One region of the Flexivirga oryzae genome, then DNA from elsewhere that is predicted to be linked to it. Evidence: riboswitches for the same ligand, from Rfam matches in the RefSeq annotation. Region 1 holds a riboswitch; each other region holds the start of a gene.
The links. Region 1 has a riboswitch for S-adenosylmethionine ahead of FHU39_RS21570 (amino acid ABC transporter permease). Riboswitches for the same ligand answer to the same signal wherever they lie in the genome.

Region 1 (4,587 bases):
GGCTGCCGGCCGCCGGATCGCTCCAGACGGTCGTGTTGTTGACACCGGGGAAGTGGGCGCCGAGATGAACCTGCTTGCGATTGCTCATGATGTGTGGCTCCGTTCGTTCACGCGGCCGCGTAGCGATTTGCCGGTCGTGGGAGCCCGAAATGCTCCCGGAGGGTGGTGGTCGTGTAGCGCGGCCGGAACGCAGTGCGCCGTTGCAGGCTCGGCACCAGTTCCCGGGTGATGCGCTCCAGATCCCGCCCCAGCACGCCGGGGCGCAGGCGGAAACCGTCCAGGCCGGCTGCGGACCACTCAAGGAGCAAATCGGCGAGGTCTTCGCTCGTGCCGACGAACACCGCTGCATCGCTTGCGAACTCAGCACCGGCGAGGTCGTCCAGGGAGTTCTTCCGCTCGGTGGCAGCAGCGGTGGACGCCTCGAGGAAGACCACCAGGTCGGCGAGAACGCGGACCTGTGACGCCTCACGCCCGGCCGCGGTCGTCTGCTGCCTGACCTGGGTTGCGATATCTGCCGCGTGCCGGGAGTCGCGTGGCGTCGTCAGTGCGAGGTCGGCGGCCGCCCCGGCGAGTGCGTAGCCGCGCTCGTCGTGTGCCAGCAGCACGACCGGTGGTTGCCCCTGCGGTGGCCGCGGAGTGATCGAGGGGCCGCGGACGGAGAAGTTCGGGCTTTCGAAATCTATGTAGTGCAAGCGCTCCCGGTCGACGAAGCGACCGGTCGCGGTGTCCCGGATCTCGGCATCGTCCTCCCAGCTGTCCCAGAGTCGCCGTACGACCTCGACGTAGTCGCCGACCTCGCCGAATGCCTCGGCGACAGCGGCCTCGGATGAGCTGCCGTCCAGGACCGGTGCGGTCCGCCGCCCGATGTTGGCGAACTCGCGAGGGTCCCCGCTGGTCCGGACCCGGAGCCCGGCGCGGCCGGTGCTGACGTAGTCGAGTGTGGCGATCGACTTGGAGATGTGGAACGGCTCCGTGTGCGGCGCGATCGCGGTCGGCACCAGGCCGATCCGGTCTGTGACGGGTGCAACCCGCGCTGCGATCAGCGCCGAGTCGAGGTTTCCGTGCACCACGTCGGGTGCTTCACCGTCGACGGCGCGGGTGGCCGCGAAACGGTCGTCGATGGAGACGAAGTCGAGCAACCCGCGCTCGGCCTCCTGCACGAGACCCACCCAGTAGTCCGGACGGAAGAGTCGAGCCGGATCCGCGTCGGGCGTTCGCCAGGCGGCGGGATGCCAGCCCGCCCCGTCGAGAGCGACTGCGAGATGGATCGGATAGTCGTTGGACATCAGCATCACCTTCGTTTCAGATGCGGAGTCGCGAAGTGGTCTCTACCGAAGTCCGGCGGAGTGGACCGGGATTCGCGCTTGCGGCACCGGGCGGCGCCGCCAGGTCATCACCTGGAGCACCCCGCCGCGGTGGAGGGTTGCCGGACAGCCAGCCAGGGCTTGACGCTGTCTCTCGTGACCTGCTGTGAGCCTAACGTGACCCGCGAGCTCTGTCTAATCCATAGCGGTTAAGTAGGATTTAAATCACGTTCGGACCGGATGGGATTCGTCCTGTGTGGAGCTCGCTCAGCGAGGCAGCCAGGCGTCATCGGCGTTTGCGAACCGCCGGACCCGGGCCGGAAATCTGCCCGCGAGCAACTGCGCGAGGCTCACGGTGTCGAGGACGACGCGCATGCTGGAGCGCAGACTGACCCACAGCTCGGGCACATGCGTTGCGGTGCCTTCGTATTCGAGTTCGTGCGGCCGAACGCCGTGTACCTCGGCCAACGGTCCGTCGACGCTGCGAATGATCTCGCCGACGAAGATCTGCGTCGGATCTCGGGTGAGGGTGTAGCCGCCGGCGCAGCCGCGCTGTGTCTGGACGATACCGCTGCGGCGCAGCTGGCTCAGGATCGCCTCGACGAACTTGCGCGGCATGTCCTGGTCGGACACGATCCGGTCGATCGTCATCAGCTGGGGGTAGGTGGCGGCAAGTTCGAGGGCGCTGCGGACCGCGTAGTCGCTGCGTGCGGTGATCTGCACCGACGTCACCTCCTCGGCTCGTTTGGCCCCCACGATAACCGGCGTCGTTCCGTGTGGTCGGGCGCTATATCCCATCAGATGGATAGAGGATCACCAAAAGTTGCCTTAATAAAAATGAGAAGTTATGTTTCTGCTCAGGTGATGAGCGGCAGCGTCAAGCCCTGGCTGGCTGTCCGGCAACCCTCCATCCGCGGCGGGGTGCTCCAGGTGACCACCCGATGGGACTGCGGCCCGCGGCTCCCATAAGCGCGACGGTGCACGGCCGGGAACGGATGGGAGCTGCGGCTCCTCCGGTGTCCGGCGACCATCACGCGACACCCGAGAACGACGAGAGCGTGAGGAAATTCGGAATGGCACAGGTCCTTGCCGACCAGTGGTTGGCACCTCCCGATGCGCAGCGAGCGGACGCCGCCGACCCGATTGCGGCAGACAGCCGGCTGGTGGCCAGACGTCGTCCCGGCCGGTGGGTGGTGGCGGTCGTAGCGATCGTCCTGTTCGCCATGCTGGTCAACACCGTGATCACCAACCCGCGTTTCGAGTGGGATGTTGTCGGTGACTACTTCACGAGTACGGCGATCCTGCGTGGGCTCGTGCTGACGCTCTGGCTCACCGGTGCGGTGATGGTCAGTGGGTACCTGCTGGGTATCGCCCTCGCCGCGCTCCGCCTGTCGGACAACCATGTATTACGCACCGCCTCCTTCGGGTTCGTCTGGTTCGTGCGTTCGGTCCCGCCCCTGGTCCAGTTGCTCTTCTGGTTCGAGATCGCGTCCCTCTACCCGCGACTGTCCTTCGGGATCCCCTTCGGCCCCGAATTCGTCTCGTTCCAGACGGCCCACCTGTTCTCGGCGTTGGCCGCGGCATACGTCGCGCTGACGATCGACGCGGCGGCGTTCGCCTCCGAGATCGTGCGCGGTGGGCTGCTTTCGGTCGATGCCGGCCAGACCGAGGCAGCGCATTCGATCGGTCTGTCCAAGTGGCGCACTTTCCGCCGGGTCGTGCTGCCGCAGGCGATGCCCTCCATCATTCCCGCGTCCGGGAACATGCTCATCGGAATGCTGAAGGCCACGTCGCTGGTGAGCGTGATCGCGGTGCAGGACCTACTCGGCACCACCGAGTTGATCTACAACGACAACTTCAAGGTGATTCCTCTCCTCCTCGTCGCAACGATTTGGTATCTCGTGCTGACCACGGTGCTGTCCATCGGTCAGTTCCTGCTCGAGCGACACTTCGCGCGCGGGAAGCGCGGTGCGACGGGCACTCGATCGTGGGGCCAGCACTGGCTGCAGTCCCTTCCTCTGCTGAGCTACCGGCGCACCGGCAAGGGAGCCTCGTCATGACGACCACGACAACTCAGAGCGTGGATGTACGGATACGTAATCTGCACAAGGCATTCGGGGGCCGGGAGGTTCTCTCGGGCATCGACCTCGACATACCTGCCGGGAGCGTCACCGCGATCATCGGGCCGTCCGGATCGGGCAAGTCGACGTTGCTGCGGTGCATCAACCACCTCGAACGCCCGGACGCCGGTTATGTGCAGGTCGGCGGCGAGATCATCGGCTACCGACCGGAGGGTGGCAAGCTGCGCGAACGCAGCTCGCGTGACGTGGCCCGGCAACGCGCATCCATCGGAATGGTCTTCCAGCAGTTCAACCTCTTCGGCCACCGGACGGCGGCCCAGAACATCGCCGAAGGCCAACTCGCGGCCGGCGTCGGATCGGCGGCCGCCCGTCGACGCTCGGCCGAGCTGCTCGCCCGTGTCGGCCTCGCCGGCCGCGAGGGTGCCTACCCGAGCGAGCTTTCCGGCGGACAGCAACAGCGCGTGGCGATCGCGCGGGCGCTCGCTCGCGACCCACGGCTGATCCTGTTCGACGAACCGACCAGCGCACTGGACCCGGAACTCGTGGGCGAAGTGCTCGCTGTCGTGAAGCAGCTCGCGACCACGGGAATCACGATGGCAATCGTCACGCACGAGATCGGCTTCGCCCGTGAGGTCGCAGATCAACTTGTCTTCCTCGACGGGGGACAGATCGTGGCACAGGGTCCACCCACCGAAGTCCTGGACCACACAGACAACGAACGAGCCCGCGCCTTCCTCGCCGCGGTGCTCTGACAGCACTCACCCACGGAGAACGACATGAACACGCACAGCAAGTACCGATCAGCAACCCGGGTCCGACGCGGGCTCAGCGCCTTTGCCGTTGTCGGCGTCACCGCGAGCCTCGCCGCGTGCGGCTCGTCCTCGAGCGGGGGATCGTCGCCGGCCACAGCAGCCGGTGGCGGCAAGGACGTCGCCGCCGCCGCGGACTACGCCGCCAAGATCACCGTCGATCCTGCTGCCCGGAAGTTGTTGCCCAAGGACGTCGTCAAGAGCGGAAAGCTGACCTTGGGGACCACCCAGGTCACCGGGACCTCCGGTCTCCCGCACGCCGGGATCGTCGATGGCAAGGAGGTCGGGCTGGATCTCGACATCCGCGCCGCACTCGCCAAGAAGCTCGGGATCACCTGGCAGGTCGAGACGGGCACCTTCCAGACGATCATCCCGGGTGTCCAGAGCGGCAAA
Region 2 (4,587 bases), on a different contig from region 1:
AGCCGACGTCGGTCTTCCCGCTGTCGATGCCGACGAACAGGTTCTCCCAGGTCGCGTTGGTCACCTCCGGTTTCAGCCCCAGCACCGCCGCGACGAGGCGCCCCAGGTCCGGCTCGGCACCGGTCAGTGTCTGGTGATCCGTGCCGACGTACGCCAGCGGCGGGAACCCGGCCGGCAGGGCACCCTCGCCGATGACGAGCTTCCCGCTCTTGCGCACCGCTGCGGGGAGCTGGGCCCGGATCGATGCGACCGGCTTGACGGTGAGAGTGGCCTCGCGCCCCGCGCCGTTGGAGAGGGCACCGACCACCACCTTCCCGGACCCGGTGGTCTGCGTCGGGGTGGAGGCCGCGCTGCTGGCGCAGCCGGTCGCGGTGGCGATCGCCGCGACCGACAGGAGTCCCACGGCGGTGGAACGTCCCTTGGTGGTTCTGGACATGGCTGTACTCCTCGAGTCGTGACCCGTCGGGTCTGCGAATGGTGTTGCGATCAGGAAGGATCAGAGGGTGTGCCGGCGCCGAGCACGGCGCCGATGAACTGCCGGGTGCGGGCCTTCTGCGGCTCGTCGATGACCAGCTCGGGCGGCCCGGACTCCACGACCTGCCCCTGGTCGAAGAAGACGATCCGGTCGGCGACCTCGCGGGCGAAGGCGATCTCGTGGGTCACCAACACCATCGTGACGTCGTCGGCGGCGCAGTCCCTGATCACCGACAGGACCTCGCCCACCAGCTCCGGGTCGAGGGCCGACGTCGGTTCGTCCAGGAGCAGCACGCTCGGCTCCGGCGCGAGTGCCCGGGCGATCGCCACCCGTTGCTGCTGCCCCCCGGACAGCTGGCGCGGGTAGTGATCGGCCCAGTCGGCCAGGCCGACCCGGTCCAGCAGCCGCAGTCCCGTCTCCCGCGCGTCGGCCCGGGCCAGTCGGCCGGTCGCCCGCGGCGCCGCGACGACGTTCTGCACCGCCGTCAGGTTTCCGAACAGGTTGAAGTTCTGGAAGACGAAGCCGATCCGTCTGCGGTCCCTGCGGGCCTGCCGGTCCCCCACCGCGCGCAGCCGGCCGCCTTCCCGGCGTACGCCGAGCAGCTGCCCGTCGATGCACACGTACCCGCTGTCGAGTTGCTCGAGATTGGCGATGGCACGCAGCAGGGTCGACTTCCCGGACCCGGATGGACCGATCACCGCGACGATCTCGCCCGGTCGGACCGTCAGGTCGACGCCCCGCAGCACGGCGTTGTCGCCATACGACTTGGTCGCGCCGTGCACGGATATCGCCGCGGTTGCTGCCGGAAGACGCTGGGGTGCTTGCTGATTCATCTCGCACCCGCCTTCTGCAGTCGGCGACCGGCCAGCGCCGACCGGACCCGCTGCAGCGGAGTGGGCGGCAGGCTGCGCACGGCACCGCGCGCGTAGAAGCGCTCGACGTAGAACTGGACGACCGAGAGGGCGCTGGTCAGCAGGACGTACCAGACGGTGGCCACGAGCAGCAGCGGCACGATGTCGCCGTTGTAGGTGCTGCCGACCGTCTCGACGGCACCGAAGAGGTCCAGCAGGGACACGTAGTAGACCAGCGAGGTGCTCTTCAGCAGCCCGATGAGCTGGTTGACGTAGGTCGGCACGATCGACCGCAGCGCCTGCGGCAGGACGATGCGGCGGAACTCGTAGCTCTTGGGCACTCCGAGTGCCGCGGCGGCCTCCGTCTGCCCGGTGTCGACGGAGAGCACGCCGCCGCGGACCACCTCGGCGGCGAAGGCCGCCTCGTTCAGGCTCAGCCCGACCACCGCCAGCAGCAGCGGGCCGGCCAGCGAGGCCTCGTCGAAGTGCACGAACTCCGGGCCGAACGGCACCCCGAGACTGAGCGTGCGGTAGAGCGCACCGAAGTTGTACAGGAACAGCAACAGCACGATCAGCGGGATCGAGCGGAAGAACCAGATGTAGCACCAGCTGACGGTCTGCAGCACCGCGTTGCGCGACAGCCGCATGGCAGCCAGCAGCACGCCGCCGACCAGGCCGGCGACCGCACTGAGGGCGGCGACCTCGAGCGTGACCAGCAGTCCCTTCAGGATCACCGGCTGCAGGAACCAGTACGCGAAGCGGTCCCACTGGAAGAACGGGTTGGTCACCAGCGCATTGACGAACTGGGCGACCAGCACCAGGACGACGGCGGCGGCGACCCATCGGCCGGGGCGGCGATGCGGATGGACCCGGTCGTCGACGGAGGACGATGCGGCCACCGGGCCGGGATCTTCGTGCTGCGGCACCGGCTTGCGGCTCGTGCCGCGGCGCCAGGTTGTTGCTGTCATGGACGACTCACAATCCTCGACCGGACGCTTCGGTCCGTCGAGCACGCGCTTACCGACGCCACTACGACGCCGATCAGGTCATCACCTGGAGCACCCCGCCGCGTGGGAGGGTTGCCGGCCAGCAAGCCAGGGCTTGTCGCTGACGCTCATAACCATTCGTTCGGAATCTTATCTACTCTACTTATCCTATGGAAGTAGTAGAGATATGACGTGAGTCACAGCGAGCTAGCCGCGGACGGGCTGCAGGATGGCGACGCACTCCACGTGGTGCGTCATCGGGAAGGCGTCGAACGCGCGCAGCGAGTCGACGTGGTAGCCGGCGTCTGCGGCGTAGGACAGATCGCGGGCGAGCGCCGCCGGGTCGCAGGCGATGTATGCCGCCCGCCGCGGCCCTCGGGCCAGCAGCCGGCCGATCACCTCGCGTCCGGCCCCGGACCGCGGCGGGTCCAGCACGACCAGGTCGACCCGGTCGAGGCGGTCGACGGCGGCCTCCCACCCGGCGCGGCCGATGTCGGCGCGTTCGAGCGAGGCCCGGGGCAGATCCGTCAGGTTGTGCTGCCCGTCGGCCACCGCCCGGGCATCACCCTCGAGGCCCAGCACCCGGCCGGCCGGACCGACCGCCTCGGCGAGGAAGGCGGTGAAGACACCGACCCCGGCATACAGGTCCAGCACCTGCTCCCCCTGCTCGGGCCGCAGGCCGTCCAGCGCGGCGCCGACGAAGGTGGCCGCCGCGCCGGGGTGCACCTGCCAGAAACCACGAGCGGACACGGCGAAGTCGCGCGCGCCGTGGCCCGGCACGGTCACGCGCTCCAGCACGTCCGGGAGATCGTCGCTGGTCTCGATACGCGAACCTCCCCCGCTGCGCTCCTCCGGTCCGCTACTCGACCCGCGAGATGGTGCGCCGCGAGATGGTGCGCGAAGCGGCAGGTCGACGGCGACGACCTCCCCGTTGCCGGCGACCGCCACGTCGACGCCCGTGACGCCGTCCGCGGCGCGCTCCGTCAGCAGGCCGGTCGCGGCGATGTCGGGCACGGCGATCAGGCAGTCGTCGACCGGCACCACGTCGTGCGACCGGTGTTTGCGCAGGCCGAGCCGGCGGTCGGCCGCGACCGCGAACTCCACCCTCGTCCGCCAGCGCAGGCCCTCCTCGTCACCGGGCACCGGCTCGACCGAACCGGACCACTCGAGCCCGGCCAGCCGGCGCAACTGCTCACGCACGACCCTGGCCTTGAGCTCACGACCGAAGGCCGCGGACGTGTGCTGCCAGTCGCAGCCACCGCAGGCGCCCGGACCCGCGAATCGGCATGGTGCGGTGCGGCGTTCGGGCGAGGACTGCAGGATCTGCACCGCGTCCGCGCGCAGGAAACGGGACGCCGACCCGCCGTCGGTCACCTCCGCGATGACCCGCTCCCCCGGCAGCGTGTGCCGGACGAAGACGACCCGGCCGTCGTGCCGGGCCACGCAGTGCCCGCCGTGCGCCACATCTCCGACCTCGAGTTCGAGCCGGGTGCCGACCAGCGAATCACCCTGTGCCGCAGGGCGGGCCGACGTACGGCGTCGGTTCGGCCGGCCACGACGCCGGTTGCGGCCCTGCCCGCCGCTCATCGGCCGCCGCGCCGCACCGAGCCCGGCGCCGGCCCGTCATACCGCATCTCGTGCCCCTGGCTGGACCGCAGCTGCCAGGGCACGCTCGCCACCAGCACGCCCGGGGTGAACAGCAGACGGGACTTCAACCGCAGCGCGGACTGGTTGTGCAGCAGCTGCTCGTACCACTTGCCGACCACGTATTCGGGGATGTAGACCATGACCACGTCGCGCGGACTGTCCCGGCGAACGGTCTTGACGTAGTTGACGATCGGCCGGGTGATCTCCCGGTAGGGCGAGGCGATGATCTTCAGCGTGACCGGGATCTCGCGCCGCTCCCACTCCGCCTGTAGCGCCTTGGTCTCCTCCGGGTCGACGTCGACGGTGATCGCCTCCAGCACCGACGGCCTGGTCGCCCGCGCGTACGCCAGCGCGCGCATCGTCGGCTTGTGCAGCTTGGACACCAGCACCACAGCGTGGACCCGGGAGGGCAACAGCTGGTCGTCGTCGGTCTCCGCCAGCAGCAGCTCCTTGCTGACGTTGCTGTAGTGCCGGCGGATCTGCACCATCAGCGCGAACAGCACCACCATGGCCGCCACCGCGTATCCGGCGCCGTGCAGGAACTTGGTCAGCAGCACCACGACGAGCACGGTCCCGGACATCGCCGCACCGATCGCGTTGATGACCCGGGCGCGCTTCATCCGGGACC
Region 3 (4,587 bases), on a different contig from region 1:
CGCGCACCGCCATACTCCTCACCCTGGTGGGCGGCGACGCCGACGACGTGCTCCGCAAGGCCGGCGTCGTGAGCACGGGGCGGCTGGCCAACCTCGCCAGCAGCCAGTTGCCGCCGCCCGCGGTCATGGTGGTCAACAAGGCGGTCGGGTTCCGGCTGATCGGCCAGCTCGGCGACAAACTGTTCACCAAGCTCGGCAAGGGCATCCCGGTGGCCGGCGGCGTCATGGGTGCCGGGCTGGACGCGTTCCTGCTGTCGCGCATCGCCAAGGGTGCCCGGAAGGAATTCCCGCCCACCGAGCGACTGCTGCGCGCCGGGGGACGTTGACATGCCGCGCCTGCCGAGCGTGCGGTGGGCCGCGATGCGGCGCATCTCCGATGCGCTGCAGGAAGCGATCGAGCCGGGTGGGCCGACGATCACCACCCGGGTCGCGTGCCTGCCGCGGATGACCAAGGCGGTCGCGCGCGGCGAATACACCGGCGTCAGCGCGGGGCACCTTGCGTTGCTGGCGGCGGCCGCCGCGTATGTCGTCTCGCCGATCGACCTTTTGCCCGAGGCCCTGGTCGGGGTGGTGGGGCTGGCCGACGACGCCGTGGTGCTGGCCTGGCTGGCGAGCACGCTCACCCGCGACACCGACCGTTTCCTGGAATGGGAGCAGCGGCGCGGCGACACGATCAAGGGCGAGCGGCTGTCCTGACCGCGGCCGTCCACATCCCCCTGCCGGGGTGAGTCGCCCTCCCCAGGCGGTATGACGGGCGCTGTCCGGCCACCCGGCCGCCGTCGCACGCTGCGGTGCATGACCTCCAGCGTGCACGGCATCGGCGAGATCGTCGCCTACCTGCCCTACAACCTCGGCTTCGTCCCCCGGCACTGTCTTGTCGTGATCGGCATCCGCGCCGGGCACATCTGCCTCACCGCCCGGTGCGACCGGCCCACCAGCGCCGAGGTCCCCGACGTGGTCGCGCACGTCGTGACCACGTTCGCGCGCAGCGACCCGGACGAGGTCCTGGTGGTCTGTTACGACGGGCTCGGTGCCGCGGACCGGCTCTTCGTGCTGGAGCTGGGCGACTCGCTGCGCGCGATCTCGGCAGACATCTCGCACGTCCTGCTCGTCCAGAACGGGGTGGCGCGGTGGCGTGCCGAGCAGTGTTCCTGTGACATCTGTCCGCGGGAGTGGGCGCCGGTGCCGCCCGCGATCGACGTCGCGCCGGTGGCCGAGCGGGTCGCGCGTGGTGTGGTCCCGGCCGAGCACCGCGCCGACCTGGTTCGACGGCTCGAGGTCCGGCACCCGCTCGTCGCCCGCGCCGTCGAGGCACGGATCACCGCCGGGGAGCCGTTGCCGATCGACACCGCGCAGGCGCTGCCCCGGGTCATGCTCGACGGCCTGACCCCGGTCCACGCGGTGCCGGTCGACACGCTCGCGGCCGCGACCGTCGCCGTCGGCTCGATCACGATCCGCGACCAGGTGCTGTCCTGGCTGATGCCCGACTTCCTGCCCGGGGAGCTGATCGACGTGGACGCGCCGATCGATCCGCACCACCTGGGCCTGCCACCCATGTGGTTGCGGGAGGTCGACTCGTTCGACGATCCGGTGGCGACCCTCGGTCAACGACTGGAGGACTGGGTGGCATGCATCCCACCGCCCCGCAGTGTGCCGGTGCTGATGCTGCTCGCCGGCATCCGCTGGACCAGCGGCAACGGCGCGCTGGCCTCGATCGCGGTCGCACGGGCGCTCGAGATCGACCGGCACTGCCGTCTCGCGCTGCTTTTCGCGCAGGCGCTGAACGCCGGGCTGCGTCCGGGCGACGGTGAACAGCGACCGGCCTGACACCACCGGGGCGCGGACCGGCGAACGCTGCCCGCCCCGTGAGACGCACCCGGCGACCACTTCGACGTGGTCCCGCGATTTTGCTACCGTCATACCCGTCATGAGTCCCAGCGTCCGCTGATTTCGGCGGACACAGCCCCGGCTGGCTGGGCGGCAACCCTCCACCGCGGTGGGGTGCCCCGGGTGAGGACAAGGTCGACCGCACCATGCGGTTCGGCAAGCGCGGGGCCACCTGGCCCCTTGGGGCTCGAGGAGTGGCAGGTGACCGTCATACACCCGGCGACGCGATGGTGTGCACCGCCGCACGACGCGAATCCCGACGCGCGCGCGATCCGGTTGACCGACGTCGTCCTGGAGAGCGGCAAGGTCCTGCCCGAGGTCGTCGTCACGTTCCAGACCTGGGGACGTCTCGCACCCGGAGCCGACAACGCGGTCCTCGTCGAGCACGCGCTCACCGGCGACTCCCACGTCGAGGGCGAGGCGGGTCCCGGCCAGCCGACGCCCGGCTGGTGGCCCGGGCTGATCGGTCCCGGCCGGCCGCTGGACACCGACGAGTTGTTCGTCGTCGCGATGAACGTGCTCGGCGGCTGCCGCGGCACCACCGGACCCGGTTCGATCGCCCCCGACGGGAAGCCGTGGGGTTCGCGTTTCCCGCGAACCACGATCCGTGACCAGGTGACGGTCGAGGCGGCCGTCGCGAACGAGCTGGGCATCGACGCCTGGTTCCTGGTGCTCGGCGGGTCCATGGGCGGTATGCGCGCCGTCGAATGGGCCGCCGGCCACCCGGACCGGACCCGGTCGGCGCTCATCCTGGCCAGCGCCGCCCACGCGACCGCCGACCAGATCGCCTGGGGCCAGGCACAGAACCTCGCCATCACGTCCGACCCGGACTTCGTCGGCGGCGACTACTACGGCACCGGCCGGTTCCCGGCCGCCGGCCTGGGGATCGCCCGCCGCATCGCGCACACGACCTACCGCAGCGCCGACGAGCTCAACGACCGCTTCGGCACGCGTGCCCAGGTCGGCGAGGACCCGTTGTGTGACGGCCGGTTCGCGGTCGAGAGCTATCTGGACCACCAGGCGGGGAAACTCGTCGGGCGCTTCGACGCGGGTGCCTACGTGCAGCTCACCGCCGCCATGGCCACCCATGACGTGACCCGTGGGCGGGGGAGCCTGGTGGAGGTTCTCGGCTCCTACCAGGGGCTGCTGCGGGTCGCGGCCGTCGACACCGACCGGCTCTTCCCGGCGGCGCTGTCCGAGGAGATGGTTGCGGCATACGGACGAGGGCACGTCCGGATGATGCGCTCGGGTCACGGACACGACGGTTTCCTCATCGAGACCGAGCAGGTGGGTGCCATCGTGACCGAGACGGTGGCGGACGCCCGTGGACACCGATGGCCGGTGCGCGCAGCCGGCTGACGTGACCCAGGTCACCGAACGGCGTGCCCCTGCGTGGCGGCCGTCCGGTAGCGTCGGCGTTACCCCTCGGATCGGGGGTGTGCCGGAAGAGGTGATCGCACAGTGGCTGTCGTCGTGGGATACGTGCCGACCAAGGAGGGCGCGGCGGCGCTGCGGCGCGCGGCATCCGAAGCAGTGGTGCGCGGGACCCCGCTGGTCGTCCTGGACTCGGCCCGTTCCGACGGGGAGGACCAGGCCCCGGACGCACACGCACAACTGGAGGCGCTCGCCGAGCAGGACGTCAGTTACGAGGTCCGCACGGTCGCGCCCGGGCAGGACGCGACCGACGAACTGCTGCGGATCGCCGAGGACGAGTCCGCGGATCTGCTGGTGATCGGGCTGCGGCGCCGGTCACCGGTCGGCAAGCTGATCCTGGGGGCGAACGCGCAGCGGATCCTGCTCGACGCGGCGTGTCCGGTGCTTGCGGTCAAGCCTTCTGAATAGGCCTCAGCGAGGCGGATCTGCCTGCGGCCCAGCAGTTTTCGGGTGCGTGCACACGCCACGCCGAGGGGCGGCGACGGGGCGATGGAATGTTCTGTGCCCAGACTCGTTTTATAATGGTGAGGAAGTGCTCGCGGCCGGGTCGGACCAGCCCGGTTTCGCGATCGCGTCGCAACCCCAACCTCGGTCGGCCGTCCTCCTCGGACGGCAGCGTAGTGATGTCCGTATACCTGCGGGCCGAAAGTCTTGGAAGGTAGTTGGTGGACCCAGTGTCGAAAACCCCCGGAGCCCCGGCCCTGCCGGCGGAATTCGCGCATCCCGCGCTGCAACAGTTGATGGCCGCCGGCCTTGCGAACGGCTCGATCGACAGCACGCAGCTGAAGGATGCACTGGAGGTCAGTGAGATCGCTCCGCAGCGGATGAAGACCGTGCTGCGGGCGCTGGACGAGCAGGGCATCGCGGTGACTCTGGACACCGAGCACGCGGCGCGCGCGGTCGCGACCACGACGACACGACGCGGCACCAGCCAGAAGGCGGCAGCCAAGAGCACCGCGAAGAAGCCGGCGGACGACACGAGCGACGAGAAGCCGGCTGCCAAGAAGGCCGCGGCCAAGAAGGCTCCCGGCGCCTCCGCCGAGGACGAGGCCGCTGCCGAGAAACCGGCCGCCAAGAAGGCGGCGGCGAAGAAGACCACCGCCAAGAAGACCGCCGCCGGCCGCAAGAAGGCCGATGACGACGAGGCCGACGCCAAGAGCGACGAGGAGAACGAGTCCGACGCTTTCGTCATCCGTCAGGACGACGAGGACGACGCACCCGCACAGCAGGTCGTGACCGCCGGTGCGACCGCCGACCCGGTCAAGG
Region 4 (4,587 bases), on a different contig from region 1:
CCGGAACGACCACAACTGCACTCTCGCGTGAGGGGATCCGCCCAGGAGCGACGATCCGCTGAGGTATGACGAAGGCCCCGGCCCACCGCATGGTGGGACGGGGCCTTCGCCGGTGTCACCGCGGGGGCGGCGACGTCCGATCGGATCAGGCCGGCAGGTTGAGGTGCTGCCCGACGAAGATCAGGTTGGGGTCGTTCACGGTGCTCTTGTTGGCGGCGTAGAGGGCCAGCCAGCCACCCTTGATGTGGTGGCTGTGCGCCAGCTCGCTCAGCGTGTCGCCGGACTTCACGGTGACCGACTTCCCGGAGAGCGTCACCTTGGGAAGGGTGTAGCTCTGCTTCGGCGCGGTGACGGTGGGGCGCGTGTTGGAGCGCGACACCTTCGGCGCGGTGTAGGTCCTCTTCGGCGCGGTATAGGTCTTCTTGGGCGCCGTGTAGGTGGGCGTCGACGCCTTCGGTGCCGGTGCCGGCGTCGTGGCGGGCGCACCGCCACGGGTCAGGCCCGCGCGCACCGAGCAGACCGGCCAGGCGCCGGGGCCCTGCGAAGCGAGCACCTTCTCGGCGATGGCGATCTGCGCCGACTTGCTGGCCAGGTTGGCGTTGTACGCGTAAGCGCCGCCGCCGTAGCCGATCCAGGTCTGGTGCGTGAACTGCAGGCCACCGTAGAAACCGTTGCCGGTGTTGATGGCCCAGTTGCCACCGCTCTCACAGGCGGCGACGGCGTCCCAGGTGCTCCACGAGGCGGCGTGCGCGTCACTCGCGGTGGCGACGCCGGCTGCGGCGAGGGCTGCGGCGGCGGCAACCCCGATGCCGGCGACGCGGGTCTTGCGGCTGATGTTCGTGCTGAGGTCCATTGATTCCTCTCCTGACGTGCGCTTGCGGGGTTAGCTGTCGGGTCGGGCTGTCAGGTGCCCGGCAGGCCAGGAGGCCTGCTCTCACCCCAAGGCCGTGGCACGGCCGAAGTTGGGTTCCCCGTCCTCGTCGGGCCTCCGGGACCGTCCCGGGCTTCGATGGCCGCTCGACGAGGTTGTGCGCAGCGGGCCACAGGCCAAGACCGGAACTGTGCCGGGTTGCACGGCTCCGGGGATGGATCTGACCTTCGCCAGGGGACGAGGTTTGAACCACCGATGTTCGAAGCTACGTGGTCCGGCGACGATTTCCAAGTTCAGTCGTGACCATTTCGTGACTTTTTTGGGAAGTGTTGCGAAGGTCACAGGAAATCGTGTCGCGTGCGTCACATTCGTCACGGCGCCCACCGCCGGGTATGCCGCCCCGGCGCGTCACCAGGGCAGTGGTTCGGCCAGATCCCGGGGGTCTGCCGGTGCGGACCAGCCGTCGCCGGTGTGCACGTAGGACAGCGCGGGTCCGTGCTCGACCAGCCGGCGCACGGCCGACACCAACCGGTCGACGTGTTCGCCGGTGGTCGCCAGGCCGAGGCTGGCGCGGATCGCGGTGGCATCGTCGCCGGCGATCGCGTCACACAGCAGGTGGGCGCAGAACCGGCCGTCCCGCACGGCGATGGCGTGCTCGTCCGCGAGCACCTGGGAGACCAGTGACGGTTCGTAACCGTCGACGGTGAACGTCACGACACCGACGTTGGGCCGGTCGCCCAGCGCCGCCAGGATCCGCACGCCGGGGATGGCGGCGAGGCCCGCGTGCAGGCGTGCGTACAGCTGCGCCTCGTGCGCGGCGATGGTCGTGCGGTTCGAGCGCAGGGTGGCGCAGGCGGCCGCGATCGCGACGGCGCCGACCGCGTTCGGGGTGCCGCCCTCGTGCCGGGCCGGACCGCGGTGCCACTGGGTGTGGTCGCGGTGGACCCGGGCGGTCGCGCCACCGGCCGGCAGGTAGGGGTCCGCGGCGTCCAGCCAGTCGGTGCGGCCGGCGAGCACGCCTGCGCCATACGGGGCATAGAGCTTGTGACCGGAGAAGGCCACCCAGTCGACGCCCAGGGCGGCGATGTCGAGCGCGACGTGGGGTGCGTACTGCGCGGCATCGAGCACCGTCCGGGCGCCGAACTCCTGTGCCACTGCGACGAGTTCGGCCACCGGCCAGATCTCACCGGTGACGTTGCAGGCACCGGTGATGACGACCAGGTTGGTGGTCGAGGGGGAGTGCTGCAGTGCTTCGCGCAGCAGCTGCGCGGCGTGCGGGGTGCTGGTCGGCACCGGCAGCCGGGTGGTGCGCGACCCCGGCCAGGGGAGCACGGCGGCGTGGTGTGCGGACTCCCAGGCGAAGACCTGTGCGTCCTGCGGGACGCAGTGCGCGAGCAACCGCAGCGCGTCGGTGGTGTTGCGGGTGAAGACGACCTGGTCGTCGGCGCGTGCCCCGACGAAGTCGGCCACCTCGGCCCGGGCCGCCTCGAACCAGCCGGTCGTGACGCGGCTGGCGTAGCCCGCACCGCGATGCACCGAGCCGTAGCGTCGCTGGACCTTGGTGACCGCGTCGGCCACCTGCAGCAGCGCCGGGGTGGTCGCACCGTGGTCGAAGTTGGCGTAGTCGGTGACGGTCCGGTGCACCGTCGGGACGCCGAGGTCGGCGGAGATGGTCTGCGGCAGGCCCTCGCCGGAGCGCTTCGGGGCGGGTGCGGTGGTCTCCGGGATGCCGAACCGGTGCTGGGCAGTGTCCTGCCGGGGGTCGATGGTGATGCTCAAGGTGCTGCTCCTTCGTCGATCCAGGGATCGACGATGGCGCAAGTGCAGGGCCGATCCGCGCTTGCCGGCGTGTCTGCACGTCGGCCCGGTCGTCACCCGGAGCACCCCACCGCGGTTGGAGGGTTGCCGCTCAGCTAGCCGGGGCTTGACGCTGAGACTCGTGACCTGGTGGCAAATGTAGCCGAACCCGGGTGGTCGGCGTCAACCCGGGGGCGTGCCGGAGTCGCCACTGGGGCGACGTATGGCCGGGTATGGCGGCCCGGGGCGTGCCGGAGTCCCCACTGGGGCGACGTATGCCCGGGTGTGGTGGCCCGGGGCGTGCGGGAGTCGCCACTGGGGGGAGTTATGACCGGAAATGCGGCGAGGGGCGTGCCGGAGTCGCCCCTGGGGCGAGCTATGACCGGGAAACCGGCCCGGGGCGTGCGGGAGTCCCCACTGGGGCGACGTATGCCCGGGGAAGGCGCCGCCCGACCGAGCGGCGTGTTTCGTATGAGGCTGGTGGGACTCTCGCGTACGGTGTTTGGGTGCCTACTCGTTCGTCATCGTCGCAGGCGACCACGCGTGCGACCCGGAGCAAATCCGGGTCCAGCGGGTCCGGCTCGCGTTCCCGGCCGTCGTCCGGACGCAGTTCCACGCGCCCACCTGCGAAGAAGTCGCCGGCCAAGGCACGGTCCGGCGGCAAGCCCGCGAGCGGTGGCCTGCCGCTGCCGTTGCGCGCCGCGAAGGGCACCTGGATGGGTGTCGCGCACGTCGCAGGGGGCGCGGCCCGTCGGGTCGGGCACTCCGCGCGCGACCTCGAGCCGGAGTTGCGGCGCGACGGCCTCGGCTTCGCGCTGGTCGCGGCCGCCATCATCATCGCCGCGCGCGAGTGGTGGGGGCTGACCGGAGCGGTCGGCGACGTCATACACGCGATCGTCGCCGGGACCTTCGGGCTCGGCGCGCTCGTGCTGCCGCTGGTGCTGGTCCTGATCGGCGTGCACCTCATGCGCTCACCGCGCGGTGACCAGGGCACCAACCGGGTGATGGTCGGCCTCGCGCTCTTCGCGATCGCGGTGTGCGGCATCACCAGCATCGCCAAGGACATCCCCCAGCCGAGCCAGACCAAGGCGCTGCGCGGGGCCGGCGGCATCGTCGGTTTCATGGCCAGCAGTCCGTTGGTCGCGGCGGTGCACACGGTCGGCGCGATGGCGCTGCTGGCGATCCTGTTGATCTTCAGCGTGCTGGTGATGACGGCGACACCGGTCTCGATGATCCCGGCCCGACTGATGATGCTGCGCGCGCGCCTCTTCGAGCACGGCGGGCCGGGCTCGGACGACGACGAGCCGGTCGACGCCGTCGCCCAGGACCTGCACGGCGACCAGATCGACGGCGGGAAGCGCAAGCGTCGGCGCAAGCCGAAGAAGGACGAGTCGGACGACCCCGGTCTCGACGGCGACGAACCGTTCGAGCAGGCGGCGACCGTCGTCCCGCGACGCACCAAGAGCGGCCGGGTGCTGCGCCCCGGCGAGAAGGACCCCGGCGACAGCGAGGTCTTCGACGTCGACTGCGACACCCCGCCCAGCACGACTCCGGAGGCCCGGCCGGCCGCCGACGCACGTGCGGTGCCGCTGCCCGGCACCAAGGGCGCACCGCCGGAGTCGGTCGCCGTGGCACCGCTGCAGGCACCCCCGACCACCCCGCTGCCGCAGCGGGTCGAGCAACTCCAGCTCGCCGGCGACGTCACCTACACGCTGCCCTCGAACGAAGTGCTGAAGCCCGGCACCACGCCGAAGGCACGCTCGGCCGCCAACGACCGCGTGGTCGAGGCGCTGACCCAGACACTGGACTCGTTCGGTGTCGACGCCCAGGTCACCGGCTTCAGCCGTGGCCCGACCGTCACCCGCTACGAGGTCGAGCTCGGCCAGGGCACCAAGGTCGAACGCGTCACCGCCCTCTCC

Region 2: linked by a shared signal. The riboswitch ahead of FHU39_RS11070 (amino acid ABC transporter permease) and the one ahead of FHU39_RS21570 (amino acid ABC transporter permease) in region 1 are both predicted to bind S-adenosylmethionine.
Region 3: linked by a shared signal. The riboswitch ahead of metX (homoserine O-acetyltransferase MetX) and the one ahead of FHU39_RS21570 (amino acid ABC transporter permease) in region 1 are both predicted to bind S-adenosylmethionine.
Region 4: linked by a shared signal. The riboswitch ahead of FHU39_RS02340 (aminotransferase class V-fold PLP-dependent enzyme) and the one ahead of FHU39_RS21570 (amino acid ABC transporter permease) in region 1 are both predicted to bind S-adenosylmethionine.

Annotation. Positions count from the first base shown of each region.
Region 1 covers NZ_JACHVQ010000005.1:133,062-137,648, forward strand. The annotation lists partial or broken gene FHU39_RS25140 (LLM class flavin-dependent oxidoreductase) at 1-88, opposite strand, end outside; gene FHU39_RS21560 (LLM class flavin-dependent oxidoreductase) at 108-1,286, opposite strand; SAM riboswitch class IV at 1,356-1,466, opposite strand; gene FHU39_RS21565 (Rrf2 family transcriptional regulator) at 1,572-2,060, opposite strand; SAM riboswitch class IV at 2,165-2,282, shown strand; gene FHU39_RS21570 (amino acid ABC transporter permease) at 2,378-3,364, shown strand; gene FHU39_RS21575 (amino acid ABC transporter ATP-binding protein) at 3,361-4,137, shown strand; gene FHU39_RS21580 (transporter substrate-binding domain-containing protein) at 4,162-4,587, shown strand, end outside.
Region 2 covers NZ_JACHVQ010000001.1:2,345,056-2,349,642, forward strand. The annotation lists gene FHU39_RS11060 (transporter substrate-binding domain-containing protein) at 1-436, opposite strand, end outside; gene FHU39_RS11065 (amino acid ABC transporter ATP-binding protein) at 487-1,308, opposite strand; gene FHU39_RS11070 (amino acid ABC transporter permease) at 1,305-2,294, opposite strand; SAM riboswitch class IV at 2,335-2,448, opposite strand; gene FHU39_RS11075 (class I SAM-dependent RNA methyltransferase) at 2,520-3,899, opposite strand; gene FHU39_RS11080 (APC family permease) at 3,896-4,587, opposite strand, start outside.
Region 3 covers NZ_JACHVQ010000001.1:612,128-616,714, forward strand. The annotation lists gene FHU39_RS02835 (EcsC family protein) at 1-326, shown strand, start outside; gene FHU39_RS02840 (YkvA family protein) at 328-696, shown strand; gene FHU39_RS02845 (DUF4192 domain-containing protein) at 796-1,827, shown strand; SAM riboswitch class IV at 1,924-2,056, shown strand; gene metX (homoserine O-acetyltransferase MetX) at 2,089-3,246, shown strand; gene FHU39_RS02855 (universal stress protein) at 3,349-3,729, shown strand; gene FHU39_RS02860 (RNA polymerase sigma factor) at 4,062-4,587, shown strand, end outside.
Region 4 covers NZ_JACHVQ010000001.1:492,422-497,008, forward strand. The annotation lists gene FHU39_RS02335 (LysM peptidoglycan-binding domain-containing protein) at 146-853, opposite strand; gene FHU39_RS02340 (aminotransferase class V-fold PLP-dependent enzyme) at 1,280-2,650, opposite strand; SAM riboswitch class IV at 2,703-2,816, opposite strand; gene FHU39_RS02345 (FtsK/SpoIIIE family DNA translocase) at 3,385-4,587, shown strand, end outside.